DNA from 4 places in the Nocardia sp. NPDC003183 genome. Region 3 is predicted to be linked to each of the others. Evidence: riboswitches for the same ligand, from Rfam matches in the RefSeq annotation. Region 3 holds a riboswitch; each other region holds the start of a gene.
The links. Region 3 has a riboswitch for S-adenosylmethionine ahead of ACWDXS_RS20810 (rhodanese-like domain-containing protein). Riboswitches for the same ligand answer to the same signal wherever they lie in the genome.

Region 1 (7,815 bases), on a different contig from region 3:
ACAGTGAGAACACGGTGTCGTGGAAGCTGCCCGCGGGCGAGGTGTCGACCCTGCGTGCCGAGGTGAAGTACGCCGACCCCAACACCCGCTCGTTCGCGGGCTGGGCGGGCATCGTCGGCGGCATCACCCTCGCGGTGGCCGCGCTGATCGCGGGCCTGGCGTTCCGCGACCGCAACCCCGGCCCGCCGAACGCACCGCGTGGCGGTTTCTCCCCCTCGGAGATGTGGCGCGAAATCTCCAGTCGCAGACTGGGCCGCTGACATGAGCGCGGCTGCCCGCTACCTGACCTGGGCGGGCACCGGTCTGGCCGCGCTCGGCGCGGCCACCGCCGCCTACAACCTGGTCACCTTGCGCACCCTGCCGCGCGGGGTCGCGGGCGTGATCGAACCGGTCACGGTGTGCGTCCCCGCCCGCGACGAGTCGCAGCGCCTGCCCGCGCTGATCGCCGACCTTCGCGCACAGGTCGGCGTCCCCCGCCTGAGCGTGCTGATTCTCGACGACGCGTCCACCGACGGCACCTACGAAGCCGCACTCGACGCGATCGCCGACGACGAGCGCTTCACCGTCCTGCGCTCGGCCGCCCACCCCGCCCCCGGCTGGACCGGCAAGGCCGCCGCGTGCGCGCGCCTGGCCGCCCGCACCGACGCGGCCGCCCTGGTCTTCATCGACGCGGACGTCCGCCTGGCCCCCCATGCGATCGCCGCGGCGGTGACCGAATTGCGCAGGCGCGGAGCAGGTCTGGTCTCGGCCTGGCCGAGACAGGACACCGGTTCGACCGCCGAGCGCCTCATCCAGCCCCTGCTGGCCTGGTCGTGGGCCTCGACCCTGCCCGTCGGGCCCGCCAATCACAGCCTGCGCCCGTCCACCGCCGTAGCGTGCGGCCAGTTCCTCGCCGTCGACGCCGCGGCCTACCGCGCCGGCGGCGGCCACGCGGCCGTAGCAGCCAGCGCCACCGAGGACCTGGACCTGGCCCGCGCCATCCGCCGAGCAGGCCATCGCACCGCCCTGGTGACCGCGGGCCCCGCCGCGAGCACCCGAATGTACACCGGCACCACAGAACTCACCGACGGCTACACCCGCTGGCTGTGGTCGGCCTACGGCGGCCGCCGTGACACCGGCGCAGCCATCGGAATCCTCGCCGCCCTCGCCTATTGGATCCCCCCACTGGCCGCGATCTTCGGCCGCACCCGAACCCGCCGAGCAGGCCTACTCGGCTACCTGGCCGCCGTCACAAGCCGTCTGACCGCCCGCACCATCGAAACCCGCCGCCCCCCAACAGCCACCGACCTCACCTCAGCCCTGGCCCACCCCCTCTCGGTAGCCCACTACCTCGTTCTCTGGACCCGCTCCCACCACCGCCACCGCACCGGCCGCCTCCGCTGGAAACAGCGACCTTTGGTGACGCCCGGCGACGCCGTTACCCGCCTGGCATGACCACCGCCTCCGTCGCCACTCCGGCGGTCGACGACTGTTCGATGTCCAGATCCAGATCTGCCCAGGCGATTTCGACCTTGACCAGGTCGATTGCGGTGACAAGGTCCTGACCCCGTAGCCCGATTCGCTCGGTGACGTACCTGCCGTCCGAAGTGAGACGCAGTTGCTCGATGGAGGACACCGGTCCGTCGTCGTCGACCGTGCGGACGATCCAGTACTGGGCGATGCCGAGCCTGACGCCGACCCGCGAGTTTCAGGCGACCTCGGTAATGCCGATGGTGGGAAAGAAGAAGCAAGACCTGCCCGCATTGTCGGTGGTGCCGAAGACGGCGGCCAGGACGGTACCGCGGCCGGTGTCTACGGGGACAGCGCGAACGCCGCCGACAGGGATGGCGGCGAAGAGGAAGTCACGGATGGCGGTTTCGGCGAGGGGACGCAGTTCGGCGGGAACCTCGGGCGGGACCATGGCGCGAACGATGTCGGCGATCGAGCCCATCGAAGCCATGCCGCCGCGACCGGTGCTGATATTGAGCCAGGCCACCTGCATACCGGAGGTTTTCGTCGCAGCGGTGTCGGGGGCGAGGCCGTAGGGCAGGAAGGTGAACAGGGTCTGGCCGGACTTCACGGCCGACAGGTCGATGCCCGGGATCGGGAGGGTGTTCGCCGGCCACGGCCCAGGGACCGCGCCCGCGACGGCAGGCACGAGACCCGCGCCGTCACCGGTGCAGTTCGCGGCGACCGTGGGGTACAGGAACGGCTGGATACCCAGGGATTTCAGCGTCTCGACGACGGTTTGGTAGGCGCCGAGCAGATCACCCGGGCCCGCCGATGGCCGAACAGCCGGCGCATCCCGGGTGACAGCGGGCGTCACCGGTGCGGCCGGTTCGGCGGCGGCCAGCGGCGCGGCCAGCAGTAGCGCGGCGGCGCAGGCCGTCAGCGAGGTCAGTGTGGCGGAACGACGTGCAACGATCACGGCGAAACTCCTCATCGACGCAGAGAAGGCCGACGCTACCGCGTGCGGTGGGTGAATCCGGACAGGTGAAGTCACCGGCCGTTCGGCGCGTCGCAATCTCGCAGCGAACCCGCCGCCGCGGCCCGGTGTCCGCCCCCTTCTCGGCACCGGACCCAACGACGCGTCCGCAGGATCCCTATGCCCGGACGCGTTCGCCCAGACCCCTGCGCCCGCGCCCGCGCGCGAATCACCTACCGCGCCGAACCGGGGCAATTATGCCGGTGCCCACGATCGGTTCCAACCTCTGCGCTCACGTTGATTTCTATCGTTGCGCGCACTAGTGCATATGCCACATGCTGATTCAGCTCGGGCCACGACGGCCGGGCACAACCATCCAGAGCGACCGAGAGACCTGGCTCTACGACGTCGCAGCAACCCGCCCGTTTCGGGGTGTGGGTGCTTCTGCCGGGTTCGATGGAGGAGATTTTCGTGCTGTCCACCTGTCCGGCCTGAGCGCCGCCAGATCGCGAACCCGTTGCTGGCCGGGTGGAGGTCACTGTGCCTCGTTCCACTGTTTTCCGAAGGATTCCCATGACCGCGTCTGCCGTATCCGGCGCCGAGACCGCGCCCGCACCGCCCGGCGACGCTCTCCCCGCCGACAAGGCGCCCATCGACGACCTGCCCCGGATCGCCGGGTCGTGGCACCCGTGGCGCTGGGCCGTCGCGGCGATCGCTCTACTGCTGGTGGCCCAGTTCGCGCACGGCCTGATCACCAATCCGGGTTGGGACTGGGGCACTTTCGCCCAGTACTTCACCGCGAAGTCGGTGCTGGCCGCACTCCGGGTGACCATCGAGCTCACCCTGTGGGGCACCGCCCTCGGTTTCGCGATCGGCACGCTGCTGGCGATCGGGCGGGTGTCGAACAATCCCGTGCTGCGGGTGATCGCCTGGACCTACATCTGGGCTTTCCGTTCGATCCCGCTGATCGTGCAGCTGCTGTTCTGGTTCAACATCGCCTACCTGTATCCCCGCCTGTCCGTGGGCATTCCGTTCGGCCCCGGCTTCTACGAGTTCGATGTCAATGGTGTGATCAGCGGTTTCACCGCGGCGGTGATCGGGCTGGCCCTGCATCAGGCGGCGTATTCGGCCGAACTGATCCGCGCGGGTCTGCTCGCCGTCGACGACGGTCAGCTCGAAGCGGCGGCGGCGCTGGGGATTCCACGCTGGCGCCAGTTCCGCACGATCGTGTTGCCGCAGGCGATGCGCTCGATTCTGCCGAACGCGGCCAATGAGGTGATCAGCCTGTTCAAGGGCACCTCGATCGTGTCGGTGATGGCGATCGCCGAGCTGTTCTACCAGGTACAGGTGATCTTCGGCCGCAACGGCCGGGTGGTGCCGCTGCTGATGGTGGCGACCGTCTGGTACATCGTGCTCACCACGGCGCTGTCGATCCTGCAGTACTACATCGAACGGCACTACGCCAAGGGCGCGCAGCGTGAGCTGCCGCCGACACCGTGGCAGCGGGTCCGCGCCAAGGTCACCGAGATCGCCGCCGGTGCGGCCGCACCCCGAGGAGCAACCCGATGACCGCAGCGGTGCTGGCGCGCGGAATCCGCAAGTCCTACAGCGGCACCGAGGTACTGCGTGGCGTGGATCTGGCCGTACGCGCCGGTGAGGTGGTCGCGCTGATCGGGCCGTCCGGCTCCGGCAAGTCCACACTGCTGCGGGTGCTCAACCATCTGGAAGCACAGGACGCGGGCACCGTACACATCGACGGTGAGCTGATCGGCTACCGCCAACGCGGCAATACCCTGCGTTCGCTGCCCGACCACGCGGTGCGCGCCCAGCGCAGCCGCATCGGCTTCGTGTTCCAGCAGTTCAATCTGTTCCCGCATCTCACGGTGCTCGACAACGTGGTGCTCGCCCCGGTCTCGGCGCAGCACCGTCCGCGCGGCGAGGTGATCGCCGAGGCGACACAGCTTTTGGAACGGGTGGGCCTGGCCGATTTCGTCGACGCCTACCCCCGGCGTCTGTCCGGTGGTCAGCAGCAGCGCGTGGCCATCGCACGGGCCCTGGCCTTGAAACCACGGCTGATCCTGTTCGACGAACCCACCTCCGCACTCGACCCGGAGCTGGTCGGCGAGGTCCTCGCGGTGATCCGCGATCTCGCACACAGCGGCACCGCGCTGGTGATCGTCACCCACGAGATCGGTTTCGCCCGCGAGGTCGCCGACACGGTCGTGTTCCTCGACGAGGGCGTGATCGTCGAGCAGGGCGAGGCCGCCAGCGTTCTCGATCACCCCGAACACCCGCGCACGCAGGCGTTCCTGTCCCGCGTCCGCTGAACATCCCTTCCCACGAACAGGTTTCGACACTGATGAAGCTCTCCACTCTGATCGGCATCGTCGCGGCGGCTACGCTGTTGACGGCAGGCTGCACCGCCGAGCCCGAGGCCGCCGACACCGTGCAGGCCGGTGCGATCACCTACGACCTGTCCCCCGCCCAGGAGGGCAGGGTGCGCGCCGCCAAGGTCGACGCGATCGCCGCCGAGGTGCCCAAGGCCATCCGCGACCGCGGCACGCTGGTGGTGACCGGTCCCGCCGGTTCCGTGCCGCCGCTGCGGTTCTACGCCACCGACGACCGGACGGTCATCGGCTCCGAGGTCGACTTCGCCACCCTGGTGGCCGACATCCTGGGCCTGAAGCTCGACATCCAGGTGGCCGACTGGTCGCAGAACTTCGTGCGGGTGGATTCCGGTGAGGTGGACGCGTTCATCTCGAACGTGACCGTCACCGAGGAGCGCAAGGAGAAGTACGACTTCGCCACCTACCGCACCGACACCGTCGCCCTCGAGGTCCCCAAGGACAGCACGCTGACCTACACCGACCGCAAGAGCCTGGCGGGCAAGCGGATCGGGATCGGCGCGGGCACCAATCAGGAACAGCTGCTGGTGAGCTGGAACGAGAAGAACGTCGCCGAGGGCCTGCCCCCGGTAGACATCGCCTACTACCAGCAGAGCACCGACTACTACCTCGCGCTGGCCTCCAAGCGCATCGACGGCTACATCGGCCCGAACCCCGCGGCCGTCTATCACTCCGCCACCAGCGACGGCAAGATCATCGCCACCTTCTCCGGCGCGGGTGAGCAGCTGCAGGGCGAGATCGCGGCGCTCACCAAGAAGGACAACGGCCTGATCGGCCCGATTCACAAGGCGCTGCAGCACGCGATCGCCGACGGCAGCTACCAGAAGATCCTCGATCGCTGGGGCCTGAATTCGGAGAAGGTCACCGAGTCGCGGATCAACCCGCCCGGTCTGCCGAAGAAGCCCGCCGCATGAAGTTCCTACTGATGACGCTGATCACGCGGGTGCCCGATCCGGTCACCGGCGTGGTCCCGACGACGCGCGATCGCCTGCACGAGGTGGTCGAACAGGCCAGGCGCGCCGAGGAGCTCGGCTACGACGGGTTCGCGGTCGGTGAGCGGCACGAGGATCCGTTCCTGTCGACCGCTCCCCCGGTGGTGTTGAGCCACATCGCGGCCCTCACCTCGCGGATCAGCCTGTTCACCGCGGTCACCACCTTGAGCCTGCTCGATCCGGTGCGCGCGTTCGAGGACTATTCCACCCTCGACAACCTGTCCGAGGGCCGGCTCGAGCTGATCATCGGCAAGGGCAACGGCGCGGCGCAGGCGCAGCTCTATCACGTCACCACCGAGGATCAGTGGGAGCGCAATCGGGAAGGGTACGAGCTGTTCCGGGCGCTGTGGGACAGCGAGGAAGTGACGTGGTCGGGACAGTTCCGACCCTCGCTCGCCGCCGCCAAGGCGTTGCCCCGGCCGCTGCAGCCGCGGGTGCGGATCTGGCACGGGAGTGCGACGAGCCTGGAGTCGGTGGAACTGGCCGCGCGCCACGGTGATCCGGTGTTCTCGGCGAACGTCACCAATCCGATCGAGCCGTACGCCGCGCTGATCCGCCACTATCGCGAGCGGTGGGCGCACTACGGTCACGACCCAGCCGATGCGCTGGTCGGCGCGGGCACCGCGGGCTTCCATGTGGCGCGAACCTCGCAGGAGGCCGTCGCGGTGTTCCGCCCGCTGTTCGAGGCGCGGACCTCGCTGCAGCGCAAGGTCGGCAATCCGGTCGTGTTCGAGACCGTCGAAGACTTCGTCACCCGCTCGTCGGCGCTGGTCGGCAGCCCGGAGCAGGTGATCGACAAGGTCGGCCGCTATCACGAACAGTTCGGGCACGAGGTGATCCACCTGTCCGCCGAACGTGACGGCCGCACCGAATCCGAGTACCTGGGCAGTCTCGAACTGTTCCAGGCCGAGGTGGCGCCCGAGCTGCGCCGCCGCATTCCGAGTCGTCCCCTGGCCGCTGGCCGCCAATTCTCTGGAGTTGTCTCGTGATCCGTCCTCGTCATCGCATCGCCGCCGCCGTCGGCGCACTGGCCGCCGTCACCACGGTGGTCGCCTGTGGCAGCGACACCGCAGGCTCCGGTGCTCAAGCCGGTCCGCCGCAGCCGGGCGGCACGTTGCGCTACGGGCTGTCCGGCGCTCCGACCTGCTCGGATCCGGCGCAGTCGGGCACCAACCAGACCATCTATGTGGCCCGCCAGATCGTCGACTCGCTGACCGATCAGGACCCGAAGACCGGCGCGATCACGCCGTGGCTGGCCAAGAGCTGGGAGGTCAGTCCCGACGCCAAGGTGTTCACCTTCAAGTTGGCCGATGGGGTCACTTTCAGCGACGGCACCGCGCTCACCGCCGATTCGGTGCGCGATACCTTCGACGCGATCGTGAAGCTCGGTGCCGCGAAGGCGCAGTTGGGAGCGAGCTACCTCACCAGCTATGTCGGCACGACGGCGGTCGACAAGCTCACCGCCCGCGTGGAGTTCAGCCAGCCGAACGCCCAGTTCCTGCAGGCGTCCTCGACTCCGCAGCTCGGCATCCTGGCCACCTCCACCAATGCCAAACCGGCCGAGGCCAGGTGCGCCGGTGACAACATCGGCAGTGGCCCGTTCACCTACGCCGCGTACAAGCAGGACACCTCGGTGACCCTGGCCAAACGCGCCGGCTACAACTGGGGCTCCGCTGTTTTCGGCCACCAGGGCGAGGCGTACCTGGATCGGATCGAGTTCACCGTGGTACCCGAGTCGGGTGTGCGCACCGGCAGCCTGGCCTCCGGTCAGCTGGACGCGGTCAGCGACGCACTGCCCCAGGACGCACCGCAGATCGAGGCCACCGGCGGGCGGATCCTGTCGACATCCAACCCCGGTACTCCGTTCGGCTTGCAGCTCAACGTGACTCGCGGCCCGCTGCGTGATCCGGCGGTCCGGCAGGCACTGCTTCCTGCGATCGACCGCAAGCAGCTCGTCGAGACCGTGCTCGGTCCGCAGTTCAAACCGGCGACCTCGAGCCTGGCATCAGCGACT
Region 2 (7,815 bases), on a different contig from region 3:
CACCGAAACCCGCTTCCGATCCCACAGCCCCACCGCGATCGCGATCACCGATCCGCTCGACGTCACCATAACCTGGAACGCCCTCGACGCGGATCTCGACTGACCTGATCGGAAACTTGTCTCCATGAGTGAGTTTCGGGTGACCGGCATCTTCCCGGTCAGCTTCAGACCGGACCCGTTTGTCGTCGGCCACGCGATCGGCAATTTCGACGTCGGCGGCGCTGTCGAGCTTCGGCGGGCGGGCAAGGTCATCGCTCGAGGAGTCCTTCGAGCGTTCGAAATCCGTCGCTCCCCGAGAGGCGAACTCTCGTTCGCCTTCTCGGATGAGATTTCCCAGCACGTCAGCGTCGGGGACGTCGTTCGTTCGATGGATACCTGATTACCCCTACTCGCAGGCCACTCCATCCTTGTTCCGGTCGAGCTCTGGTCGGTAGCCGGGTTCACCGATGTGGATCGGGGCGGCACCGGCAGCCCTGGCTGCGTCACAGTTCTTGTAATAGGCGCTGGCGGGCGCCGGCGCTTCGGGCTCCGGGACGGCTGCCACCCGCGGGGCGGGGAGGTCGACGGTGGTGGTCGGCGCGGGGACGATGACCGGCGGTGGAGCCGGCGCCGCGATCGTGGTGGTGGGTGCGATGGGTGCCGGCGGGAGATCGATCGTGGTGGTCGGGGCGGCGGACGTCGTGGTGGTCGGGGCGGCGGTGGTCGTCGACGGCTTTGCCGTGGTCGATGATGCGACGACGCGGGTGGTCGAGGTGGGTGATGTCCGCGCGGCCGGTGAGGGGTTGTCGTCACTGAGACCGGCGACGACCGAGAGACCGAGCACGCCGGCGACTCCGATCCCGGCCAGCAACGGCCAACGCCGCTTCTTTTCGGGTCGGCGGGGCGGACGAGCCCACGGGTCGGGCGGCTGAGTCGGTCGAGTCACGGTGTCCCCTTTGATTGTCGGGCAATCTCGGGGGCTTCATCGCGACGGGTTCGACAGGCGTTACCCAGCTGAGAGGCAGTCCAAACCTGGAATTTCCGAGAAGCGGTCCGTCGGGTTCTCGGACGGATACCACTCGACGGAAAACGAATATCGGCCGCCGAGAGCAGGTCTCGACGGCCGACGTTCGGCGAATCTCGCCTGTGACGAGTTCAGCCGATCAGGCAGGGGGCGGCGCCTTCGGGGGAAGAGGCGCTGAGGGGACGGGTTTCGGGGGTCGGGTTCCAGTGCCCGTCGGTGGCGGCGTAATTCCAGGCGGGGCCTTGGCTGACCAGGGTGGCTACCGCGCTGATCAAGCGGTCTACATCGGCGGCGGTGGTGCCGAGGCCGATGCTGGCTCGGAGGGCGGCGTCGAGGCCGAGGCTCGCGAGGAGGGGGTGCGCGCAGAAGCGGCCGTCGCGCACGCCGATGGCGTGTTCGGCGGAGAGGTACGCGGCGACTTTGCCAGGGGCGATATCGGCGATCGTGAAGGCGACGATGCCCACACAGTCGGGGCTGTCGGACCAGATACCGACCAGGTCGACGCCGGGGATCGCGGACAGGCCGTCACGCAGCCGGTCGGCCAGAAAGCGCTCGTGCGCGACGAGTTCGGTGGGATCGATGGCAGCCAGCGCATCGCAGGCAGCAGCAATAGCGGCCGCGCCGAGGACGTTCGGCGAACCGGCTTCGTGCCGCTGCGGCGCGCACGCCCATTCGACCTCTGTCACACCGACATTGCGCACCGCACCACCACCGGCCAGGTAGGGCTCACCCTCGTCCAGCCAGTCGCGCCGGCCGACGAGCACACCCGAACCGAACGGCGCGTACAGCTTGTGCCCGGAGAAGGCGAGGTAGTCGATCCCGGTTTCGCGCAGGGAGATCCGGCGATGCGGAGCCAGCTGCGCGGCGTCGACGAGGATGCGCGCACCACAGAGGTGGGCGATGGTCGCGAGCCGTTCCAGCGGCAGCACCTCACCGGTGACGTTGGACGCGCCGGTCACCGCGAGCAGCGCGGCAGGCTTGCTGCACAGCTCGGCGACGACACGCTGAATCGTCTCCTCGACTGTGGCGGCGGCCCGCACGACGCGACGACCGTGCTTCGCCCACGGCAGGAAGTTGGCGTGGTGCTCGATATCGAGTACCACGGTCTCCCCCGGCACGCACCCGGCCAGCAGGTTCAGCGAATCGGTGGTGTTGCGCGTGAACACCACGACCTGGTCGTCGTCGGCGTCGAGGAACCGGGCAACGGACCCCCGCGAGGCCTCGTAGCACTCGGTGGAGATCCGCGAGGCGTATCCCGCGCCCCGGTGCACGCTGGCGTAGAACGGCAGCAACTGCGAAATCCGGTCGGTGACCTGCTTCAACGCCGGCGCACTCGCCGCGTAGTCGAAGTTGGCGTAGGAGCTGGTACCGCCCTGAACGAGCGGAACCTGCAGGTCGGCACCGGAAACGGCGGCGATGGCACAGGTGGGGTCGATTACAGCAGTCATGACGAAATCCCGTCGGCTCAGGGACCCGCTCCTGAAGAGGTGGCCCGCGCTTGCCGCGCCCAATTCGGACGTCAGCCTGGTCGTCACCCGGAGCACCCCACCGCGGAGGAGGGTTGCCGACCAGCAAGCCGGGGCTGAACGCTGGTACTCGTGACCTGCAACGAGAGTGACAGACGACCACCGGACCTGTCAACCACCGATCGCCGGCGCGCTCGGAGCCGACCCCGGCCACGCACGAGATCTCCCGGTTCGGCGCGGCGGTCGGACCGTCGCGACCCGCAGCGGGAAATCGGTTGTCCACGTGCGCTTTCCTTTGCGACACTCCGGTGATGCCTGCCTTCGCCGATTTCGACCGACGCCACTACCCCACCGTCGATGTCGCCACCGGCTACGACGGCTGGGCCGACACCTACGAGCGCACCGTGATGGACGAGATGGACTCGGCGCTGCTGGATCGGCTTCGTCGCCCGGATTGGGCGGGAGTGCGCCAGGCGGTCGACCTGGGTTGCGGGACGGGGCGAACCGGCGCGTGGTTGCGCAGCCGCAGTAGCGCCGAGATCGACGGCGTCGATCTGAGCGCGGGAATGCTGGCCCGTGCCCGCGTACGCGGTGTACACCGCACACTCACCAAGGCCGACGTGTGTGCCACCGAATTACCCAGCAGCACTTACGATCTCGTGATCTCCTCGCTGATCGACGAACACCTGCCGGACCTGCGCCCGTTCTACACCGAGGCCGCGCGGCTGGCTGTCCCAGGAGCCACGTTCGCCCACGTCAGCTACCACCCACAGTTCATGATGGTCACCGGAATGCCGACGCACTACACCCCGGCTGGGGGCGATCCGATCGCGATCAGCACCCACCTGCACCTGCTGAGCGAGCACATCACCGCGGGCACCGACGCGGGCTGGGTCCTCACCGAAGCGGCCGAGGCCCTGGTGGACGACGCCTGGCTCGCGGCGAAACCCAAATGGGCCGACCTGCGCGGCCACCCGTTCACCATGGCGCTGGTCTGGACGCTCGGCATCGCATAGGCACCGAGCCGCACGCTTCGAGGCACGCCCGACGCGAAGGGAATCGCCCATGAGGGGGCGTGGCGGAACTAGCATCCGACGAAGGGAATCGCTGCGCTGAGGGCTCGGCAGATCAATGTGGCGCTGCGGGTGGGGTCCGATGTCAAACCGGTACACAAGGGGTGAACTTTGCCCGTGATGGACGCCGTACGATCGAGTGAAGCGAAAATAGTCCACGTAGTTGATCGGAAGAAGACCATGTCACACGCCTTGAGCTCCACTTCGGCGGACGTGAGCGCCGATCTACCCGACGAATTCGTCCACCTGGCCAGGTTGGCGCTCGCCGGGCGCGAGCAGGACGTCGCGATGTTCGTGCGCCGGGCCGCGCGCCGCCACCGGCATGCCAGTCCCGAACTGGCCGATGCGCTGATCGCCCTGCTGCGCCAGAACCCCACGCGCGCCAATCCCCTACGCGCGGAAGTGGATACGCCGATTCCGGTCGACGGCGACAGCCGACTGCCGCTGCTGCGGGTGATCCCGCCCGGTTCCACCGCCGAAGTGCCGATCCTGGCCGCCGAAACCTATGACGTGCTCACCCAGATCGTCGACGAACGCAGGCAGGCCGACCGGCTGGCCGCCGCCGATCTGACTCCGGCCGGCAGCTTGCTGTTCGTCGGTCCGCCCGGTGTCGGCAAGACGATGGCCGCGGCCTGGCTGGCCCACCAACTGTCGCTGCCGCTGGTGGTCCTGGACTTGGCGACCATCATGAGCAGCCTGCTCGGCAAGACCGGCACCAACCTGCGCCATGCCATCGACTACGCCAAGCAGCGGCCGTGCGTTCTGCTGCTCGACGAGCTCGATGCCATCGCCAAGCGTCGCGACGACGATCGCGATGTGGGCGAGTTGAAGCGACTGGTGACGGTGCTGCTCCAGCAGATCGACGACTGGCCGACCGGCGGGGGCCTGGTCATCGGCGCGACCAACCACGCCGATCTGCTGGATCCGGCCGTGTGGCGGCGCTTCGATGTGAGCGTGGAGTTCGCGCTGCCCGAGGCCGAGCAACGCTGCGAGGCGATTCGCCGATTCGCCGGGCAGCCACTGCCCGACGGCGCGGTGGACGCGGTGGCGCTGGCATCGAAGGGCTTGTCGTTCAACGATATCGAGCGCGCGATGTTGCGATTGCGCAGGCGTTGCGTGCTCGAGGACCAGCTACTGCCCGGGCTGATGGCCGAGCATTCCGCGCGACTGGCAGCTGAACTTCCCAAAACGGATCGGTTACGGCTGGCACAGACGCTGACGGGCGTGTCAGGCTTGTCTCAGCGCCAGATCAGCGCGCTGACGGGGGTGTCGCGCGACACCATTCGTGGTTTCACGCATCGACGGGAATAACGTGGCAGCTGGGGGGATTCACCGGTGGCGGGACCGCGATTTCTGATCGGCTTCGGTGAGCGACTCACCGCGCCCATCTCTCCCAGCAGATCGGGCGGCTCGCCGCAGTCCCCGTACACGGTGGCGCAGGCGCGAGCCCGACTCGCGCCGATGCTCAGCGCGGCCACCTCGAGTGCGGACGCGTTGCCGAAGACGGCCTGCCCGGAGGACGAGACGGTCACGGCGGTCACTCTGCATCCGCAGTACCTGTCCAAAAGTGGTTATCCCACACGACTTCTCACATCGATGCAGTTGGATCCACTGGGCAGCAGGCCGGTGGCGATCGCGCCGGAGCACGGCCGACCACGGGCGAGCACCCTGCTGTTCCTGGCGACGACCCGCGTCAATCTGCAGTTGCTCACCGCGCGGATCAATGCCGACACACCGCTGGGCGGCGCCGAGATCGGAATCGTCAGCCTGGCGGAATTCCGGCTCAACAATGCCGCCGACAGGCTCAGACTCGCAGCGCAACCGCGTAATTCGGAGACCGTCGCCGAATTGGTGCTGCACTCCGATCGCGACATCGCCCTGCAGGGTCTGCTCGACTTCTCCCGCGATCTCGATCTCGACGTGGCCATCGACCGCCGACTCGACAACGGTGGTCTGGCCTTCGTCCCCGTCACCGGAACCCACGCCGCCATCGCCGCGCTCGCCGGCTACTCCTTCACCAGGGTGATCCGCCGCATGCCGCGCATGCGCACCCAGCTCGGGCGCGACACCACCACCAGGACAGCGCTGTCGACGTTCCGCCCGGCCTTGCCGACGGCCGAGCCGACCGACCGGGAACTCACCATCGCGGTCTTCGACGGTGGCATCCCCGCACGCACCCCGCTGACCCGCTGGGTCGACGCCCACACCTTCGCCGACAGCGCCGCGCCGCAGCGCACCTATCTCGACCACGGCCACCGCGTCACCTCGGCGCTGCTGTTCGGCAGCGTGGACCCTGTCCAGCCGGTCCCGGTCCCCTACGGCTACATCGACCACTATCAGGTGCTCGACGAGGACACCGACGACGACCAGTGCGAGCTGTACTCGGCCATCGAGCGCATCGATACCGTTCTGCGCCAACGCAAATACGAGTTCGTCAATGTCAGCATCGGGCCCGAACTCCCCATCGAGGACGACGAAGTGCACGCCTGGACCGCGTTCTGGGACGACTACCTGAGCGACGGCACCACGCTGGCCACCATCGCGGTCGGCAACAACGGCGAGGCCGACAAGCCGAGTGGCAATGCGCGCGTGCAGGTTCCGGCCGACAGCGTCAACGCGCTCGCGGTCGGTTCGTCGGATCGGGTGGGAGCGCAATGGAATCGCGCGCCGTACTCCGCGATCGGGCCGGGCCGCTCCCCCGGCACCGTGAAGCCCGACCTGCTCGCCTTCGGCGGCAGCGATCACGAACCGTTCCACGTCGTCGAACCGGACGGCACCGCTGTTCCCGACTCCGGCACCAGCTTCGCCGCCCCGATGGCCCTGCGCGCCGCACTGGGCGCCCGCACCCTGTTCGGCCCGAAACTCGGTGCGCTCGACCTGAAGGCCCTGCTCGTGCACACCGCCGAAAGACGCACCAGTTCACCGGATTCCGACTCAGGACACGGCCGTATCGCCGCCACCCTGGCCGACATGGTTCTGTGCGGCGACGGCGAAGCCAGAGTTCTCTATCAGGGTGAGCTCACCCCCGCGAAGTACCTGCGCGCCCGGATTCCGCTCCCCGCAGCGCTTCCCGCCGGGATGGTCCGCATTCGGGCGACCCTGGTCTTCGCTACCCCGGTCGACCCCGCCGACCCGGGCAGCTACACCCGCAGCGGCCTCGATGTCACGTTCCGTCCGCATGACGAGCGGTTCGCCGAACCGACCAGAATCCACCCGGATTCGGCCCCGTTCTTCCGCGCGACCGAACTCGATCCCGAGGCCGTGCTGCGCCGTGACTCCCACAAGTGGGACACCGTCTTGCACGCCGAGCGGAGCAAGCGCGTCAACAGCCTGCGCAACCCGGTCTTCGACATCCACCACACCGCCAGGGAATCGGGCCATCCCGCCGTCAACGCACAGCCGATCCGCTACTCGATGGTGATCACCGTGCGCCACGCCAAGGTCGACGACCTGTACGAGCGGGTGCTCAGCACCTATGTCACCCAGCTCGAAGCGCTCCGCCCGACGATCGAGATCCCACTCGATGTCTGAGTTCCCAGCGGAGATCTTCGTCGACCCGATCGCGGCGCGGCGGCTGAGTTGTCAGAGCGTATACCGGCTGCAGCACCTGGGCGCGCGGCTGTTTCCGTGGCAGGAGGAGACGTTCACCGAGATCCTGCTCGGCCATCTCACCGGGGTCGACTACCGCATCGACGCGCCGTGCCCCGATTGCGTGCCGCCGCGCCGGTGCACGTCGTGGGGGTCGGCGACGCAGGCGACGGGATCGGGTGGCCTCCGGCTGCTGACCCGGCCGGAGGAGGGCGGCAACCGGGCCCGTGGCAGGCGTGGAGTCGGTGCGGATTTCATCTACAGCGTGCAGGACCCTTCAGGTGCCAGCGAAGTGCGGTTACTCATCCAGGCCAAGCGGGCCAGACAAGGTGAACCGATCAAATCGGCTGCTCTACCTTCCGCGCAGCGAGCCGACCTACAGGACGCCGCAGCGCATTTCGGCGCCACCGCGTACTACCTGTTCTACGCCGAGTCCGAGTCGGCGCACGTCGGCCACCTCACCCGCTGCGCCGAGCACACCAGCCCCTCGGATACCTCGATCGTGATCGTCCCCGCACAGGTCCTCACCCGCGCGTTCGACGAGGACAAGCGGGGTTCGATCGCGGCGGACCTCGTCTTCGCGCTCGGCCGCACTCTGCTGTGCCTGGACGGTTGCGCCCCCGCACCGGGCCTGTCGGCCTTCGACCGCGTCCTCGGCTTCGTCCGCGAGGACAATCCCGGCTAC
Region 3 (7,815 bases):
GCCACCTGGGGTTCGCGGTCTACGACCCGGTCCGGTAGGCGATCCACGAGTCCGACGTCGACCTGCCGAACGTGGATCGTTGCGACAGGCCGACTCGGGACGTTCGGACGAACTAGCTCAGGGCGTTGTCGAGGTCGCCGAGGAGATCTTCGAGGTCTTCCAGACCGACCGAGATGCGAACTACCCCGTCGGACAAGCCGATTGACGCACGCCCCTCCGGGCCCATGGCTCGGTGGGTGGTGGTGGCGGGGTGGGTGATCATGGTTTTGGCGTCGCCGAGGTTGTTGGAGATGTCGATGATGCGGAGGCGGTTGAGGACCTCGAAGGCTCGCTTCTTGCCGTCTTCGCCGTTGAGGGCGAAGGTGACTACGGTGCCGCCGCCGGTCATCTGCTCTTTGGCCAGTGCGTGTTGCGGATGTGATTCCAGGAAGGGGTATTTCACCCAGTCGACCGAATCCTTGGTCTCCAGGAACTCGGCTACCCGCAGGGCCGACTCGGTGGAGTGGCGCACGCGCAACGGCATGGTTTCCAGGCCCTTGAGCAAGGTCCAGGCGTTGAAGGGGCTCAGGGCAGGGCCGGTGTGGCGCATCAGGGTTTTGACGGGGCCGTCGATGTAGTCCTGGGCACCGAGGATGGCGCCGCCGAGGACGCGGCCCTGGCCGTCGATGTGTTTGGTGCCGGAGTAGACCACCACGTCGGCGCCGAGTTCGAAACCGCGCTGGAGCAGGGGGGTGGCGAAGACGTTGTCCAGCACCACCTTCGCGCCCGCGGCGTGGGCGAGCTCGGTGACCTTGCGGACATCGACGAGGGTCTGCATCGGGTTGGCCGGGGTCTCGAAGAACACGGCCTGGGTGGGGACGGAGAGGGCCTGCTCCCACTGGTCGAGGTCGTCACCGTCGACGAACACGGTTTCGATGCCCCAGCGCGGCAGGATCTCGTTACAGACCACGAAACAGGACCCGAACAGGCTGCGGGCGGCGACGAGACGGTCGCCCGCCTTCAGCAGGGCGCCGAGCGCGGTGAACACCGCCGACATGCCGGACGCGGTCGCGAAGGCCGCTTCGGCGCCGTCGAGCAGGCGGATGCGCTCCTCGAACATGGCCACGGTCGGGTTGCCGAAACGCGAGTAGACGAAGTGCTCGACGTCGCCGGTGAACGCGGCCTCGGCGGCTTCGGCGTTCTCGTAGACGAAACCGGAGGTCAGGTACAGCGCCTCGGAGGTCTCGTCGAAGCCGGAACGGCGCAGACCGCCGCGCACGCCGAGCGTGCCGGGACCGACGCCTTCGGGCAGTGGCTTGTCGAACGAACCACCGGTGATCATGCTTTTCTCCTTATGCCTGACGCCACGGCAGGCCGACAGCGCGCCAACCGGTGCTGCCGCGCTGACCGAACGCGTCGGGACCACCTTCGAAACCGTCGAGCACGTTGTAGGACGGTGCCACGCCCGCCGCGGTCGCCAGGTTCGCCGCGTGCGCGGAACGCTGACCGGAGCGACACAGGAACACCACGGGTGCGTCGTCGGGGCGACCGGCGAGTGCCTTCTCGAGCTGCACGCCGAACTCGGGATTGCGGGTGCCGGTGCCGTCGACCCACTCGATGAAGTGGGCCGGGCGTTCGATGGAACTGGTGTCGGGAATGCCGATGTGTGCCCACTCGCCTTCGGTGCGCACGTCGACCAGCACGGCGCCGGGGTGCTCGGTGAGCAGCTCCCACGCCTTCTCAGGGGTGATGTCGCCAGCGTAAGTCATGTCGATCCTCCTGCGTGAATCCGCTCTTGCCGTGCCGGAAATCCCCGAACACACGGCCAGGTCGTCACCCGGAGCACCCCACCGCGGAGGAGGGTTGCCGACCAGCGAGCCGGGGCTTGACGCTGGCACTCATGACCTTGCGATCTGAGATTGCCTCGGCACCGGTCATCGTGTCAAACGATTCAGAAGGAACACACCAGCCACGCGCTGTCGACGCGGGTCAGTTTCCAGTTGCTCGCCGCCGGGTTGCCGTTGACCACGAGCGCCGCGTCGATCTTGGCGCGGTCGCCGTTGACGGTGGCGTTCTCGAAACCCTTGCCGTCGATCGTGACAGTGGATTTCGGGCCACCGAGCTGTTCGCCGAGGCCGGATTTCTCCTCGTCGAACCCGGGGCAGGCCACACCGGTCGGCGGACGGAGGTCGCTGCGCGAGCGCGCGTCGATATAGTTGGTGACGGCGGCCGCGAGACGGTCCGCCTCTGTGACATTTTTCTCAGCGGGTGAGAGCAGTCCACCCGCCACGATGCCGATGAGCACGATGATCGCGATCACCGCGGCCGCGACGAACGGGACGATGGAACGCTTGTCGGTCTGATCCACCACTACGGGCTGGTCATCCGAGCCTGTTTGCTCCTCGTTCATGCTGTAATCCTGACAGACCCGCGCGGGCAGCTACACCGCGCGCCGGGTGGCTGCAACGCCGCAGCTAGAATCGCCTTGATTGCGGTCGGCTGCCGACGTCGATGGCAGCTGCCAGTAAGCGGATGTCCGACTTAGCCTAAGCTAAGTTGACGCCGTCAAATCAGTTCTCGACCAAAGGGTGCGCGTAGAAATGACCGAACAGAGTGCAGCGACTCGCCCACTTCGCATTGCGATCGTGGGTGCGGGACCGGCCGGTATCTACGCCGCCGACGCGTTGATGAAGTCCGATGCCGACGTGAGCATCGACCTCTACGAGCGTATGCCCGCGCCCTTCGGCCTGATCCGCTACGGCGTCGCCCCTGACCACCCGCGCATCAAGGGCATCATCACCGCCCTGCACAAGGTCCTCGACAAGGACCAGGTCCGCCTGCTCGGCAACATCGACTACGGCACCGACATCACCCTCGACGACCTGCGCCAGTTCTACGACGCGGTCATCTTCTCCACCGGCGCCAACGCCGACCGCGCCCTGGCCATCCCCGGCATCGACCTCGACGGCTCCTACGGCGCCGCGGACTTCGTGTCCTGGTACGACGGCCACCCCGACGTCCCGCGTTCCTGGCCCCTCGACGCCGAGAAGGTCGCCGTGCTCGGTGTCGGCAACGTCGCCCTCGACGTCGCGCGCGTGCTCGCCAAGACCGGCGACGAACTGCTGCCGACCGAGATCCCGCCGAACGTCTACGAAGGTCTCAAGGGCAACAAGGCCCTCGAGGTCCACGTGTTCGGTCGTCGTGGTCCCGCGCAGGCCAAGTTCACGCCCCTCGAGCTGCGCGAACTGGATCACTCGCCGACGATCGAGGTCATCGTCAACCCCGAGGACATCGACTACGACGAGGGCTCCGAAGCCGCGCGCCGCAACTCCAAGCAGGTCGACATGGTCGCCAACACCTTGGAGCAGTGGGCCATCCGCGACCACGGCGACCGCCCGCACAAGCTGTTTTTGCACTTCTTCGAATCGCCCTCGGAGGTCCTCGGCGCAGACGGCAAGGTCGTCGGCCTGAAGACCGAACGCACCCAGCTCGACGGCACCGGCAACGTCAAGGGCACCGGCAACTTCACCGACTGGGACATCCAGGCCGTGTACCGCGCCGTGGGCTACCTCTCGCAGAACGTCACCCAGCTGCCGTTCGACGATCAGGCGGGCACGGTGCCCAACGAGGCCGGCCGCGTGATCGCCGACGACACCGCCGAAGGTGACGCCCGATTCATGCCCGCCACCTACGTGACCGGCTGGATCAAGCGCGGCCCGGTCGGCCTCATCGGCCACACCAAGGGCGACGCCAACGAGACCATCGCCTGCCTGCTCGACGACGCCAAGGCCTTCGCCCCCGCGCCGAAGCCCGAGCTCGACGCCGTCACCGAGTTCCTCGAGGGCAAGGGCATCCCGTTCACCACCTGGGCGGGCTGGTACCGCCTCGACGCCCACGAGCGCGCCCTCGGCGAGCCCGAAGGCCGTGAGCGCGTGAAGGTCGTGGAGCGCGAGGACATGCTGCGCGCCTCCGAGCCGAACAAGGCCTGAGTTTTCGGCGCGCTGGCGCGCGCGTGTTCGCGGCCCTGAATGGCCCGCCGATCCCTCCTCGGGGTCGGGATGTGCGGGAGTTGGGTGTGCTGTCATGGCAGAACTCGGGGTTTCAGTGGTCCCGTCCTAGTGGGGGCGCGACGTTGAGCGCGCTCGCGCCGCAGAGATAAGGCATTCTGTACTGGTGTTCGATGCCCACGTCCACATCATCGATCCGCGGTTTCCGCTGATCGAGAACGAAGGCTATCTCCCCGAGCCCTACGTGATCGATGACTATCGAAAGCGTATGGCGCACTTCGATGTTCGCGGCGGTGCTGTTGTCAGCGCGTCTTTCCAAGGCGCTGATCAGACGTACCTGAAGGCAGCACTGGCCGCGCTCGGTCCCGACTGGGTCGGCGTGACCCGGCTCGATCTCGACGCCACCGACGACGAGATCCTCGCGCTGAACCGGGCAGGCGTACGCGCCCTGCGGTTCAACCTCAAGCGCGCCGCCGCCGACATCACCGAGATGACATTGCAGGCGTTGCGCGCCCACGAACTGGCGGGCTGGCACGTGGAGCTCTACATCGACGGTCAGATGCTGGCCTCGCTGCAACCGGTGATCTCGAAGCTGCCCGCGCTCTCGATCGACCATCTCGGCATGTCCGACGAGGGTCTGCCGTACCTGCTCGACCTGGTGGACCGCGGCGCCAGGGTGAAGGCGACCGGGTTCGGCCGGGTCGAGATGGATGTGGCCGAGACGCTGCGACGCATCCACACCGTCAACCCGGGTGCGCTGATGTTCGGCAGCGATCTGCCCGGCACGCGCGCAGGCAGGCCGTTCGAGGAGCGCGATGTGGACCTGATCTCGCAGGTGGTCGGCTCCGATATCCACGCGGTGCTCGAGGACAATGCCCGCGAGTTCTACCGGCTGCCCGCGGTGCGTCGCCCGAAATCCGAGCCGCTACCCCGCACCGAGAATCCGACTATCCCGATCCCGCGCAATCAGCTCCCCGGCGCGGACGACCACACCCGTCCGCTGCCGATCATCGAGTAGTCAGCTGATGATCGCGCCGGTGAGCCACACACCGGACGCGATCAGCGCGCCGAACAACTCGACCAGCATCGACAAGCCGACGCCCTTGAGCGCGTGCACGGTCGCGGGCCAGGCCAGGTCGTTGGTCTTCAAGCGGTACAGCTCGGCCAGGTACACACCGAGCACGAAGCCGATGAACAGGCCGACGATCGGGATCACGAAGAAGCCGGCGATGCCGAGCACCGCACCGGCCAGCAGCGCACGGTTCGACACTCCGGCTTCGCGCATCCGCTTGCCCGGCCAGGTGTACTTCACGATGCCGGAGAGCGCCAGCGCGACGGTGGCGATCGCCAGCACCGTCCAGGCCGTCGTACCGCCGGTCATGAACGCCCACACCGCGATTGCCGCGAAGATGAGGATCACGCCCGGCAGAATCGGTACGATCACGCCGACGATGCCGACCAGAATGACAAGGCCGACAACGACCTCACCCCACACGCCCACTATCGGGTCCTCCCGTTGCCACGCCGAGTCGCGCTCGTGCGAATTCTCGCCCATGCTCTACCCGAGCCGCCACCCCAGCGCTATTGTCGGAGTGTCAATACCGTTCGACGACGAACTGAGGTCACCGCGTGAGCACGGAGTCCACCGCCAAGCAGGGGCCCCTTGCGGGCATCAAGGTCATCGAGTTGGCAGGCATCGGGCCAGGTCCGCACGCCGCGCTGCTGCTGGCCGACCTCGGGGCCGACGTGGTGCGCGTGCAGCGCCCGAACCAGCTGCCCGGCTTCATGGAACGCCCCCAGTGGCGCGGGCGAACGATCGTCGAGGCGAATCTGAAGGACCCCGCCGACGTCGCCAAGATCCTCGACCTGGTCGAGAAGGCCGACGTGCTGCTCGAGGGCTTCCGCCCCGGCGTCACCGAGCGCATGGGCCTCGGACCCGACGAGGCGCTGGCCCGCAACCCGCGCCTGGTGTACGGCCGGATGACAGGCTGGGGCCAGCACGGCCCGCTCGCCGATCGCGCGGGACACGACATCAACTACATCTCGCTCACCGGTGTGCTCAATGCCATCGGGCGCAAGGGCGAGCGGCCGGTGCCGCCGCTGAACATGGTCGGCGACTTCGGTGGCGGCTCGATGTTCCTGGTGTTCGGCGTGCTCGCCGCGCTGGTGGAGCGGCAGAATTCCGGCAAGGGCCAGGTGATCGACGCCGCGATGATCGATGGCGCGCTTGCCCTTTCGCACATGATCTGGGGTATGCGCGGGGTCGGCCTGTGGTCCGACGAGCGCGGCACCAACCTGCTCGATACCGGCATGGCCTTCTACGACACCTATGAGACCTCCGACGGCAAGTACATGGCCGTCGGCGCGATCGAGCCGCAGTTCTACGCCGAACTGCTGGCCGGGCTGGAGATCGACCCGGAAGGTCTGCCGATGCAGATCGACCCGAACGGTCAGGAACAGCTGCGCAAGCTGTTCACCGACAAGTTCCTGACGAAGACCCGCGACGAGTGGGCCGCGATCTTCGACGGCACCGATGCCTGCACCACACCGGTGCTGACCTTCACCGAGGCCACCGAGAACCCGCACATCGTGGCCCGTACCGGCCTGATCGACATCGACGGTGTGGTCCAGCACGCGCCCGCGCCGCGCTTCTCGCGCACACCGGGCGGCACACCCACTCCCCCGCCGAACGTCGCGACACCGATCGAAACGGTCTGGGCTGACTGATTTGGCGGCCTGTCGTCGGTAAAGTTTTCCACTATCGACGACAGGCCGAGGTTCCGAACCGTCAGAACCCCACCGAAGGTGCTCGCCGCCCTCATCGCGGTCACCACCTTCGGCGCGGCAGTGCTGTGCTTCATCCTGGCCGAGGGATTGTTCGACACCCGTACCGCGCAGATCGCCGAAAACCATTGCCACAGTGCGGCACCGGTGCCGGTGATGGTGAGCGTGCTGAACGGGCTGGCGACCGGGATGCTGCTGGCCGCCGCCGTTTCGCTGCTGTGTCTGCTGGTGCTGCTGTTCCGCTATCCGTCCGAACGCGGCGCCGTCGCGGTGCCGCTGACCGCGCTGGGGTTGGTGGCCTCGGTGCTGTTCATGTTCGGGGCGGGGTACGAAACCGTGCGCCCCGAACCGGCTTCCACCGGGCACAACCCGTGCGCGTTCAGTAGCAGGTGAGTGGCTGGAGCGGATCGGCGGCGCGGGGCGTGAGGGCGTCGTAGGCCGCGGCGATGGATTTGACGGCGATGCGTAGCTCGGCTTCGGGGTGGGTGTACGGCAGCCGGACGAAACGCTCGAACGCGCCCTGGACGCCGAAACGTGGTCCGGCGGCCAGCAATACGCCGTGATTGGGCGCGGTGGCGGCGAGCGCGGTGGAAACCGGGCTCGGCAGCTGGGCCCACACCGACATACCGCCCGCGCCGACCGTGATGTGCCAGCCGGGGAGGTCTTCGGCGACGGCGTCGAGCAGGGCGGTGCGCTGGGCGCGCAGCTGTTCGCGACGACGCTCGAGAATGGGTTCGGCGTTCTCGAGCAGGTGGACGGTGGCCAGCTGATCCATCACCGGGGTGCCGAGGTCGACCGTGGAGCGGATGCCGAGCAGTTTGGTGATCAGCGGCTGACTGGTACGGATCCAGCCGACCCGCAGGCCACCCCAGAACGACTTCGACGCCGAACCGATGGTGACGATCTCCGAGCCCTTCGCGAACGCGGCCACCGGCGGGGGCATGGTCCCGTCCGACAGGTTCAGCTCGCCCATCGACTCGTCGACGACGACGGTCATCCTGGTGTCGCGGGCGATGGCGGCCAGTTCGGCGCGGCCCTCGGCGCC
Region 4 (7,815 bases), on a different contig from region 3:
GGTTCTCCGGCTTGTCGCGGATCATCACCGCGATCACCACGGCGGCGGCGAGGAAGAAGCCGGCGCCGATATAGAACGCGACGTCGTAGCTGTAGATCGAGGCGCGTTCGATCAGGTGGTCGACGGTCGGGTTGTCGGTGACGTAGTTCTCGGCGGCCTGCACCGACAGGGTGGTCAGCAGGGCGGTGCCGACGGCGCCGCCGACCTGCTGGGCGGCGTTGAGCAGGGCGCTGGCGACACCGGAGTCCTCGGCGTCGACCTGATGCAGGGCCACGGCCTGCATCCCGACGAACAGCGGGCCCATCCCGAGCGCCATCAACAGCTGCGCGGGCAGCACGCTCAGCGCGTACCCGTCGCCGTAGCTCAGTTGTGCCAGCCACAGCAGTCCCACGACGCCGAGCAGCGCGCCGACCACCATGAGCGGACGCGGCCCGAACTTGGGCATCAGCGAACTGGTGATGCCCGCCGCGATCCCGATGCCCACGGGGAACGGCAGGAACGCGATCCCGGCCTTCAGCGGCGAATACCCCAGGGTGTTCTGGTAGTAGAAGCTCAGGAACAAGAACATGGCGAACATCGCGATCGGGATCAGCAGCGCGGCCAGCAAGGCGCCGCCGCGATTGATCTCACCCGGAATTCGCAGTGGCAGCAGCGGGTTCGCCGAGCGTGCCTCGATGAAGACGAACGCGATGAGCAAGGCGAAGCCGGCCCCGAGCAGGCCGAGGGTGCTGCCCGCCAGCCAACCGTGTTCGGCGGCGCGACTGAATCCGTAGACGATCGACACCAAGCCGAATGTCACGGTGACGGCGCCGGGCAGGTCGTAGCCGCCGGTTCTGGGCACCGGGATATCGCGCGCGATCACCGCCACCGCACCGGCTACCGCGATGAGCGCGATCGGCGTGTTCATCAGCAGCGTCCACCGCCACGACGCGAATTCGGTGAGCGCGCCGCCGACGATCAGCCCGAACGCGATGCCACCGGCGGTGATGCCGGCGAACACCGCGAACGCGCGGGCCCGTTCCTGCACGTCGGTGAAGATCACCGACAACAGCGACAAGGCCGCGGGGGCGAGCAGCGCGGCGAACGCACCCTGTAGACCTCGGCCGACGAACAACTGCGGACCGGTCTGCGCGAGCCCCGCCAGCGCCGACGCGGCGGCGAAGCCGACCAGGCCGACCAGGAAGATCCGGCGCCGGCCCAGGTAGTCGGCCATCCGTCCGCCGAGCAGTAGCAGCCCACCGAAGATGAGCGTGTACGCGGTGAGCGCCCACTGTTTGTCGCCGTCGCTGATCCCCAGGTCACGCTGGGCATAGGGCAGGGCGATCGTGATCACGGTGGCGTCGAGCACCACCATCAACTGGGCGGCGGAGAGCACGACCAGCGCCCACCACCGCATCGAACTCTGTTGGGAATCAACATGTTTCGTCTCTATCTCGGTGCTGGTCACCAGGACTCCTCGTCACTCGATCAGTGTGGACCAATCCTGGCACTGTGAGACAATTGGCGTCAAGAGAAAAATGTCTGACTGCGCCAATTGACTTAGTTGGACAGATAAAGCGGCCGACGCGGTAGGCTGGTCACATGCTGGACTCGACCACTCCGATCAGCGCCGACCGGACGACCGAACCGGCTGCCGGCGCGCCGCTGGGCCTGCGCGAGCGCAAGAAACTCCAGACCAAGGCCGCGATCGTGGCGGTCGGACTCGAGCTGTGCGACAGCCAGGGGTTCGACGCGACGACGGTCGAGCAGATCGCCGCGGGTGCCGATGTGTCCCCACGCACCGTCAACCGGTACTTCGCGCTCAAGGAAGACATCGTGCTTGCCCCGATCGACGACTTCGGGGTCTCCGTCGCCGTCGCGCTGCGCTCCCAGCCGAACACCGGCAACGAACTCCAGGCACTGTGCGGCGCCTACCTGGAGGTGGTCCAGGCCGAGGCGGATGCGGACGGTATCCGGTTCATCCGTCAGTTCCTGCAGATGCAGCGGATCATGCGCACCAGCCAGTCGGTCAACGCGCGCGCGCTGGAATACGCGGAGAAGAAGAACGTCGCGGTGTGCACCGAGCTCGCGCAGCGGATGGGCACGTCACCGGAGGACTTCACGGTGAAGCTGGTGGCCGGGATCTGGCAGATGCTGTGCCATCTCTCGGTCGCCGATACCGAACAGGCACTGCTGAGCGGGTCACCGACGGTAGCCGTTCGGGTCACGCGCGACGCCGTGCTGCGCGCCTACCACGGCTTGCGGCAGGTCTGTGGCGCACCGGTGGACGACACGCCAGGCTTCGGCACACCGTCCGGCGAGTGATCTTCGGCGGGAAATGCGGGGGAAGTTTCCGCCTGCGGGAGATCTCCGGTTAACATGACGGCAAGGTCATGAGTACCAGCGCCAAGCCCCGGCTCGCTGGTCGGCAACCCTCCAGCTGCGGTGGGGTGCTCCGGGTGATGACCGGGCTCTCGAAAGTCGAGAGCAAGCGCGCACTGCAGGAGGCCCCCATGTGTTGTTGCCAGTCGATCCGACCCAGTTGACGAGATCCCCCGGCTGACACCCATTTGGAGCACGACATGACTGACTCTTCCCTGCCCGAGAACTGGTCCTTCGAGACCAAGCAGGTCCACGCGGGCCAAGCTCCCGACGCGAGCACCAACGCGCGGGCGCTGCCGATCTACCAGACCACTTCCTACACCTTCCGCGACACCGATCACGCCGCCGCGCTGTTCGGTCTCGCCGAGCCGGGCAACATCTACACCCGGATCATGAACCCCACCCAGGACGCGGTGGAGCAGCGCGTGGCCGCCCTCGAAGGTGGCGTCGCGGCGCTGCTGCTGGCCTCGGGCCAGGCCGCGGAGACCTACGCGATCCTGAACCTGGCGAGCGCGGGCGACCACATCGTGTCCAGCCCGCACCTCTACGGCGGCACCTACAACCTCTTCCACTACTCGCTGCCCAAACTGGGAATCACGGTCTCGTTCGTCGAGGATCCCGATGACCTCGCGCAGTGGGAAGCCGCGATCCAGCCGAACACCAAGGCGTTCTACGGCGAGACCATCGCCAACCCGAGCAGCGCGGTGTTCGACATTCCCGGCATCGCCGGTGTCGCGCACGCGAACGGCCTTCCGCTGATCGTGGACAACACCGTCGCCACCCCCTACCTGATCCAGCCGCTGGCCCACGGCGCCGACATCGTCGTGCATTCGGCGACGAAGTACCTGGGTGGGCACGGTGCGGCCGTGGCGGGCGTGATCGTCGACGGCGGCACCTTCGACTGGACGGTGCGCGACGCCGACGGCAACGCGCGCTTCCCCGGCTTCACCGAGCCCGACCCCAGCTACCACGGTGCGGTGTTCGCCGATCTGGGCGCGCCCGCGTTCGCGCTGAAGGCTCGCGTGCAGTTGCTGCGCGATCTGGGTGCCGCGGTCTCGCCGTTCAACGCGTTCCTCATCGCCCAGGGCATCGAGACGCTGAGCCTGCGGGTCGAACGGCATGTCAGCAATGCCGAGGCGGTCGCGAAGTTCGTCGCCGAGCAGCCGGGCGTCGACGCGGTGTTCTACGCGGGCCTCGAGTCCTCGCCCTGGTACGCGCGAGCCAAGGAGCTGGCGCCCAAGGGTGCGGGCGCGATCGTGGCGTTCGAGCTGGCAGGCGGCGTCGACGCGGGCAAGAAGTTCGTGGACGCGCTCAGCCTGCACAGCCATGTAGCTAACATCGGTGATGTGCGTTCACTCGTGATTCACCCGGCGTCGACCACGCACTCGCAGTTGACGCCCGAAGAGCAGCTGGCGGCCGGCGTCACTCCCGGCCTGGTCAGGCTCGCGGTGGGCATCGAGGGAATCGACGACATTCTGGCCGATCTGCGGGCCGGGTTCGCGGCGGCGACGACGTGACTGTGAGCACCGAATCGCCGATCGCCCGACCAGGAACCGGGGTGGCCCTGCTGCCGCCGCCGGACGGGCGCGTCGGCCTGGTCGCCATCGGGGATGTGGCGCTGGAGAACGGCGCCGTCGTCCCCGATGTGCGGCTGGCGGTGCAACGCTGGGGCGAGCTCTCGCCCACCCTGGACAACGTGGTGCTCGTCGAACACGCGCTCACCGGCGACTCCCATGTCGTCGGTGGGCCCGACGGGGCGCCCGGCTGGTGGGAGGGCATGGTCGGGCCCGGCGCGCCGATCGACACCGACGAGTGGTGTGTGATCGCGACCAACGTGCTGGGCGGCTGCAAGGGCAGCACCGGCCCGTCCTCACTCGCCTCCGACGGAAAGCCATGGGGCGCGCGGTTTCCCGAGCTGAACATCCGTGACCAGGTGAAAGCCGAAGCGCAGTTGTTCGAGGTGCTCGGGATCGAGCGGCTCGGCGCTGTCGTCGGCGGCTCGATGGGCGGCATGCGGGTGCTCGAGTGGATCATCGGCCTGCCGGAGCGGGTTTCGGCCGCGCTCGTGCTGGCCGTGGGCGCCCGTGCCACCGCCGACCAGATCGGCACCCAGACCACCCAGATGGCCGTCATCACGGCCGATCCCGACTGGCAGGGCGGCGACTATCACGGCACCGGTCGCGCGCCGATGACCGGCATGGGGCTGGCCCGGCGGATCGCGCACCTGACCTACCGCACCGAGGGCGAACTCGACCACCGCTTCGCCAACAAGGCACAGGGCGACGAGGACCCGTGGACCGGTGGACGGTACGCGGTGCAGAGCTACCTCGAGCACCAGGCCGACAAGCTGTGTTCGCGCTTCGATCCGGCCACCTATGTACTGCTCAGCGAGGCCATGAATCGCCACGACGTGGGGCGCGGGCGCGGCGGCGTCGCCGCCGCGCTGGCCTCCACCGCGGTGCCGTGCGTGGTCGGCGGAGTCGACTCGGATCGCCTGTACCCCCTGCACACCCAGGCCGAGCTGGCCGAAGGACTGCCGGGCTGCGCGGGTCTCGAGATCGTGCACTCCCGCGACGGGCACGACGGGTTCCTCACCGAGGCGGCCGCCGTGTCGAAGCTGCTCACCGAGACGATGCGCTTGGCGCGGGAGAACCGCTGAGCCGTCAGGGCCCGGTCAGCAGAGTGACGATCGAGCGAACGTAGGCCTGAAGTCGTTCGCGCGGATACTCTTCCGGCTCGCTGACCCCCAGTCGACCGAGCATTTCGGCAATGGTGAGGGTCGAGTTCGCGAGTAGTCCGGCATCCATGCCCGACCATCGCGGCAGCACGGAGATACCCATGCGGACAAGCGATTCCGCGCGCTCCAAGATCTCGGCGCGCGAAGCACGAAGCGCCGCGCGATATTCGTCGGGCGCACTCGCCGGGGTGGCGAGGATCAGCCGCCAGCGGGTCGGATTCGCCAGTGCCACACCGACGAACGCTTCGACGGTCGCCGAGGCGGCGGCCAACGGATCGGCGCCGAGCAGGTCTTCGGGCAGCGTGTCGGCGATCTGATCCAGTCCGCGTTCCCGTTCGCGTTCCAGCAGCGCTTCGACGAGTTCGGCGCGGGTCTTGAACACCGTGTACAGCACAGGTTTTCCGACGCCCGCCTCCTGCGCGACGGCCTCCATGCTCAACTCGTGCAGTTCCATCCGGCCCAGGACCGTGAACGCGGCGTCGAGAAGTTGCGCGCGGCGCTGCTCCGGCGGCAGGCGCGGCGCATAGCGGCGTCGAGGTCGCTGCTCCTGCGTCGAGGTCACCGCCCACCTGCCTTTCGCTCGCCGACGATACCCGCCGACCCTGTCGGCACAAATCCTACGCAACCGTTGTATTCACGTCGAGCCATTGCTACGGTGGTGTTGTATTCAACTGTTTCTCGCACTGCAAAGGGGCATGTGCAATGGCTTTCGATGCGTCGACTCTGCGTCGCGACGACTACGGCTTCTTCGGGCCGGATTCCCCCACCTGGAAGGTGTGGGCGGCGCCGACCGCGCTGATCGGATTCCAGCGCGCGGTCACCCTCGAGCACTTCGATCCGTTCCTGACCGCCGCGGTCGCCGATTCACACGGGATCTACGACAATCCCGCCACCCGCCTCGACCACACGCTGTCCTACTTCCTGCTGGTCGCGCTCGGTGACGGCCGCACCGCCGTCCAGGCATCCGAACACCTGATGAAGGTGCACGCGCCGATGACGGGCATCGAACCGATCAGCGGCAAGCGCTACAGCGCCAACAACCCCGACTCCCAGCTGTGGATCCATGTCACCGGGTGGCATTCGGTCCTCAAGGCCTACGAGATGTTCGGACCCGGCCCGCTGAGTCCCGCCGAGGAGGACCGGTACTGGGCCGAATGCGTGATCGCCGCCGAACTGCAGACCTGCAAGCCCGCGGATGTACCGCGCAATCGGGCCGAGGTGCGCGCCTACTTCGAACGCGTCCGGCCGCAGTTGTGCGTCAGCGAGCGGGCCGTGGAGGCCATGCACTTTCTGCTGTGGCCGTCGGTGAGCAAAGGCATGACGTTCGCCGCCGGTGGTCGGGTGCTGTCGCTGGCGACGATCTCGACGCTGCCCGCCTGGATGCGCGAGCTCGGCCGATTCGACATGCCCCGCGTTGTCGATGCCTCCGTGCGTGTCCCGGGGAAGGCGATCGTCTGGGCGGCCGCACGTCGCGGCAATCGTGGGCTGATCATGGCTGCCCCGTACGTCGCGAAGCTGACCGGACAGATCCTGGCTGCCCACGAGCGCACCGCGCCACCGCGAACCCGGGCGACGATCAGCCCGGGCGATGCTCGCGCGCTCTACGGCAGCAACGGCACCCGCAGCCTGTGGGACAAGACCTCCGCCTGAACCCTGAGACAGAACCGGCCGCGTCGAACGACGCGGCCGGTTCTGTCTCAGCTGACGCCGAGGGTGTTGATCGTGGCGGCCAGGAAAACGATGGCGCTGCCGAGCGCGGTCAGCGCCGCCACGTCGAACGGGCGGCTGCGCACGGCGAGCAATCCCACCTGCACGGTCGGCAGGCACAGCCGGAACGCGGCGGCCACCAGGGCGGCGCTGCCGAAGATCAGCGCGCCGCGACGCCACCGATCCCACGCGACGAAGCCGACCGCGATCACGATCAGCGCGGTCACCACGGTCATCGGCAGATGACTGCGCAGGTACTGCTCCCCCGCGCTCAACCGCGCGACCCGGTGCTTGCCGGTCGTCTCCGCCTCGTTCACGAGCCCGATTGTTCCAGATACCGCCTGCGCGCGGACGGGGTGGCGCATGACAGAGTGGTCCGCTGTGCTGCACCTGATCTTTCACGAGCCCGTGATTCCGCCCAATACCGGCAATGCGATCCGGTTGGCCGCGGGGACCGGCTGCGCGCTACACCTGATCGAACCGCTCGGCTTCGACCTCTCGGAGTCCAAGCTGCGCCGGGCCGGACTGGACTACCACGACCTCGCGGTGGTGACCGTGCATCCCGACCTGGCGACGGCGTTCGCGGCGATCCGGCCCGGCCGCGTGTTCGCCTTCACCACCCAGGCCACCACACGTTTCACCGATATCGCCTATCGCGACAACGACGCGCTGCTGTTCGGCACCGAGCCCACCGGGCTGCCCGCGGAAGTATTGGCCGATCCGCAGATCACCGAGCAGGTGCGCATTCCGATGCTGCCGGGGCGGCGGTCGATGAATCTGTCGAACGCGGCGGCGGTGTCGGTGTACGAGGCCTGGCGGCAGCTGGGCTTTCCGGGCGCGGTCTGACTCAGTCGATGTCGAATCGCTTGAACCGTGAGGTGGCGCCGGCGGTCAGCCGAACGGCGGACTTGGCTACGCCGAAATGATCGGCGAGTAGTTCGATCGCGGCCTTGTTGGCCTTGCCCTCGACCGCCGGGGCGCGGACGTAGAGGGTGAGAGTGCCGTCTTCG

Region 1: it holds a riboswitch for S-adenosylmethionine, as region 3 does, so the genes downstream of both, ACWDXS_RS31495 (amino acid ABC transporter permease) here and ACWDXS_RS20810 (rhodanese-like domain-containing protein) in region 3, are expected to answer to the same signal.
Region 2: it holds a riboswitch for S-adenosylmethionine, as region 3 does, so the genes downstream of both, ACWDXS_RS28415 (aminotransferase class V-fold PLP-dependent enzyme) here and ACWDXS_RS20810 (rhodanese-like domain-containing protein) in region 3, are expected to answer to the same signal.
Region 4: it holds a riboswitch for S-adenosylmethionine, as region 3 does, so the genes downstream of both, ACWDXS_RS33955 (bifunctional o-acetylhomoserine/o-acetylserine sulfhydrylase) here and ACWDXS_RS20810 (rhodanese-like domain-containing protein) in region 3, are expected to answer to the same signal.

Annotation. Positions count from the first base shown of each region.
Region 1 covers NZ_JBSFTG010000018.1:21,225-29,039, reverse strand. The annotation lists gene ACWDXS_RS31515 (LppM family (lipo)protein) at 1-260, shown strand, start outside; gene ACWDXS_RS31510 (glycosyltransferase family 2 protein) at 262-1,434, shown strand; gene ACWDXS_RS31505 (hypothetical protein) at 1,418-1,615, opposite strand; gene ACWDXS_RS31500 (hypothetical protein) at 1,688-2,407, opposite strand; SAM riboswitch class I at 2,774-2,867, shown strand; gene ACWDXS_RS31495 (amino acid ABC transporter permease) at 2,978-3,973, shown strand; gene ACWDXS_RS31490 (amino acid ABC transporter ATP-binding protein) at 3,970-4,731, shown strand; gene ACWDXS_RS31485 (ABC transporter substrate-binding protein) at 4,764-5,723, shown strand; gene ACWDXS_RS31480 (LLM class flavin-dependent oxidoreductase) at 5,720-6,790, shown strand; gene ACWDXS_RS31475 (ABC transporter substrate-binding protein) at 6,787-7,815, shown strand, end outside.
Region 2 covers NZ_JBSFTG010000013.1:189,087-196,901, reverse strand. The annotation lists gene ACWDXS_RS28430 (Uma2 family endonuclease) at 1-103, shown strand, start outside; gene ACWDXS_RS28425 (hypothetical protein) at 140-379, shown strand; gene ACWDXS_RS28420 (excalibur calcium-binding domain-containing protein) at 386-925, opposite strand; gene ACWDXS_RS28415 (aminotransferase class V-fold PLP-dependent enzyme) at 1,135-2,451, opposite strand; SAM riboswitch class IV at 2,493-2,607, opposite strand; gene ACWDXS_RS28410 (class I SAM-dependent DNA methyltransferase) at 2,781-3,485, shown strand; gene ACWDXS_RS28405 (AAA family ATPase) at 3,723-4,853, shown strand; gene ACWDXS_RS28400 (S8 family peptidase) at 4,878-7,073, shown strand; gene ACWDXS_RS28395 (hypothetical protein) at 7,066-7,815, shown strand, end outside.
Region 3 covers NZ_JBSFTG010000006.1:221,822-229,636, forward strand. The annotation lists gene ACWDXS_RS20800 (PIN domain-containing protein) at 1-38, shown strand, start outside; gene ACWDXS_RS20805 (O-succinylhomoserine sulfhydrylase) at 113-1,321, opposite strand; gene ACWDXS_RS20810 (rhodanese-like domain-containing protein) at 1,332-1,748, opposite strand; SAM riboswitch class IV at 1,766-1,885, opposite strand; gene ACWDXS_RS20815 (Rv0361 family membrane protein) at 1,931-2,389, opposite strand; gene ACWDXS_RS20820 (FAD-dependent oxidoreductase) at 2,580-3,968, shown strand; gene ACWDXS_RS20825 (amidohydrolase family protein) at 4,153-5,004, shown strand; gene ACWDXS_RS20830 (DUF456 domain-containing protein) at 5,005-5,487, opposite strand; gene ACWDXS_RS20835 (CaiB/BaiF CoA transferase family protein) at 5,616-6,713, shown strand; gene ACWDXS_RS20840 (hypothetical protein) at 6,792-7,163, shown strand; gene yczR (MocR-like transcription factor YczR) at 7,150-7,815, opposite strand, start outside.
Region 4 covers NZ_JBSFTG010000023.1:32,638-40,452, reverse strand. The annotation lists gene ACWDXS_RS33965 (MFS transporter) at 1-1,447, opposite strand, end outside; gene ACWDXS_RS33960 (TetR family transcriptional regulator) at 1,582-2,304, shown strand; SAM riboswitch class IV at 2,369-2,479, shown strand; gene ACWDXS_RS33955 (bifunctional o-acetylhomoserine/o-acetylserine sulfhydrylase) at 2,562-3,878, shown strand; gene metX (homoserine O-acetyltransferase MetX) at 3,875-5,020, shown strand; gene ACWDXS_RS33945 (TetR/AcrR family transcriptional regulator) at 5,025-5,660, opposite strand; gene ACWDXS_RS33940 (oxygenase MpaB family protein) at 5,801-6,748, shown strand; gene ACWDXS_RS33935 (DUF3017 domain-containing protein) at 6,796-7,122, opposite strand; gene ACWDXS_RS33930 (tRNA (cytidine(34)-2'-O)-methyltransferase) at 7,169-7,651, shown strand; gene ACWDXS_RS33925 (DUF167 domain-containing protein) at 7,653-7,815, opposite strand, start outside.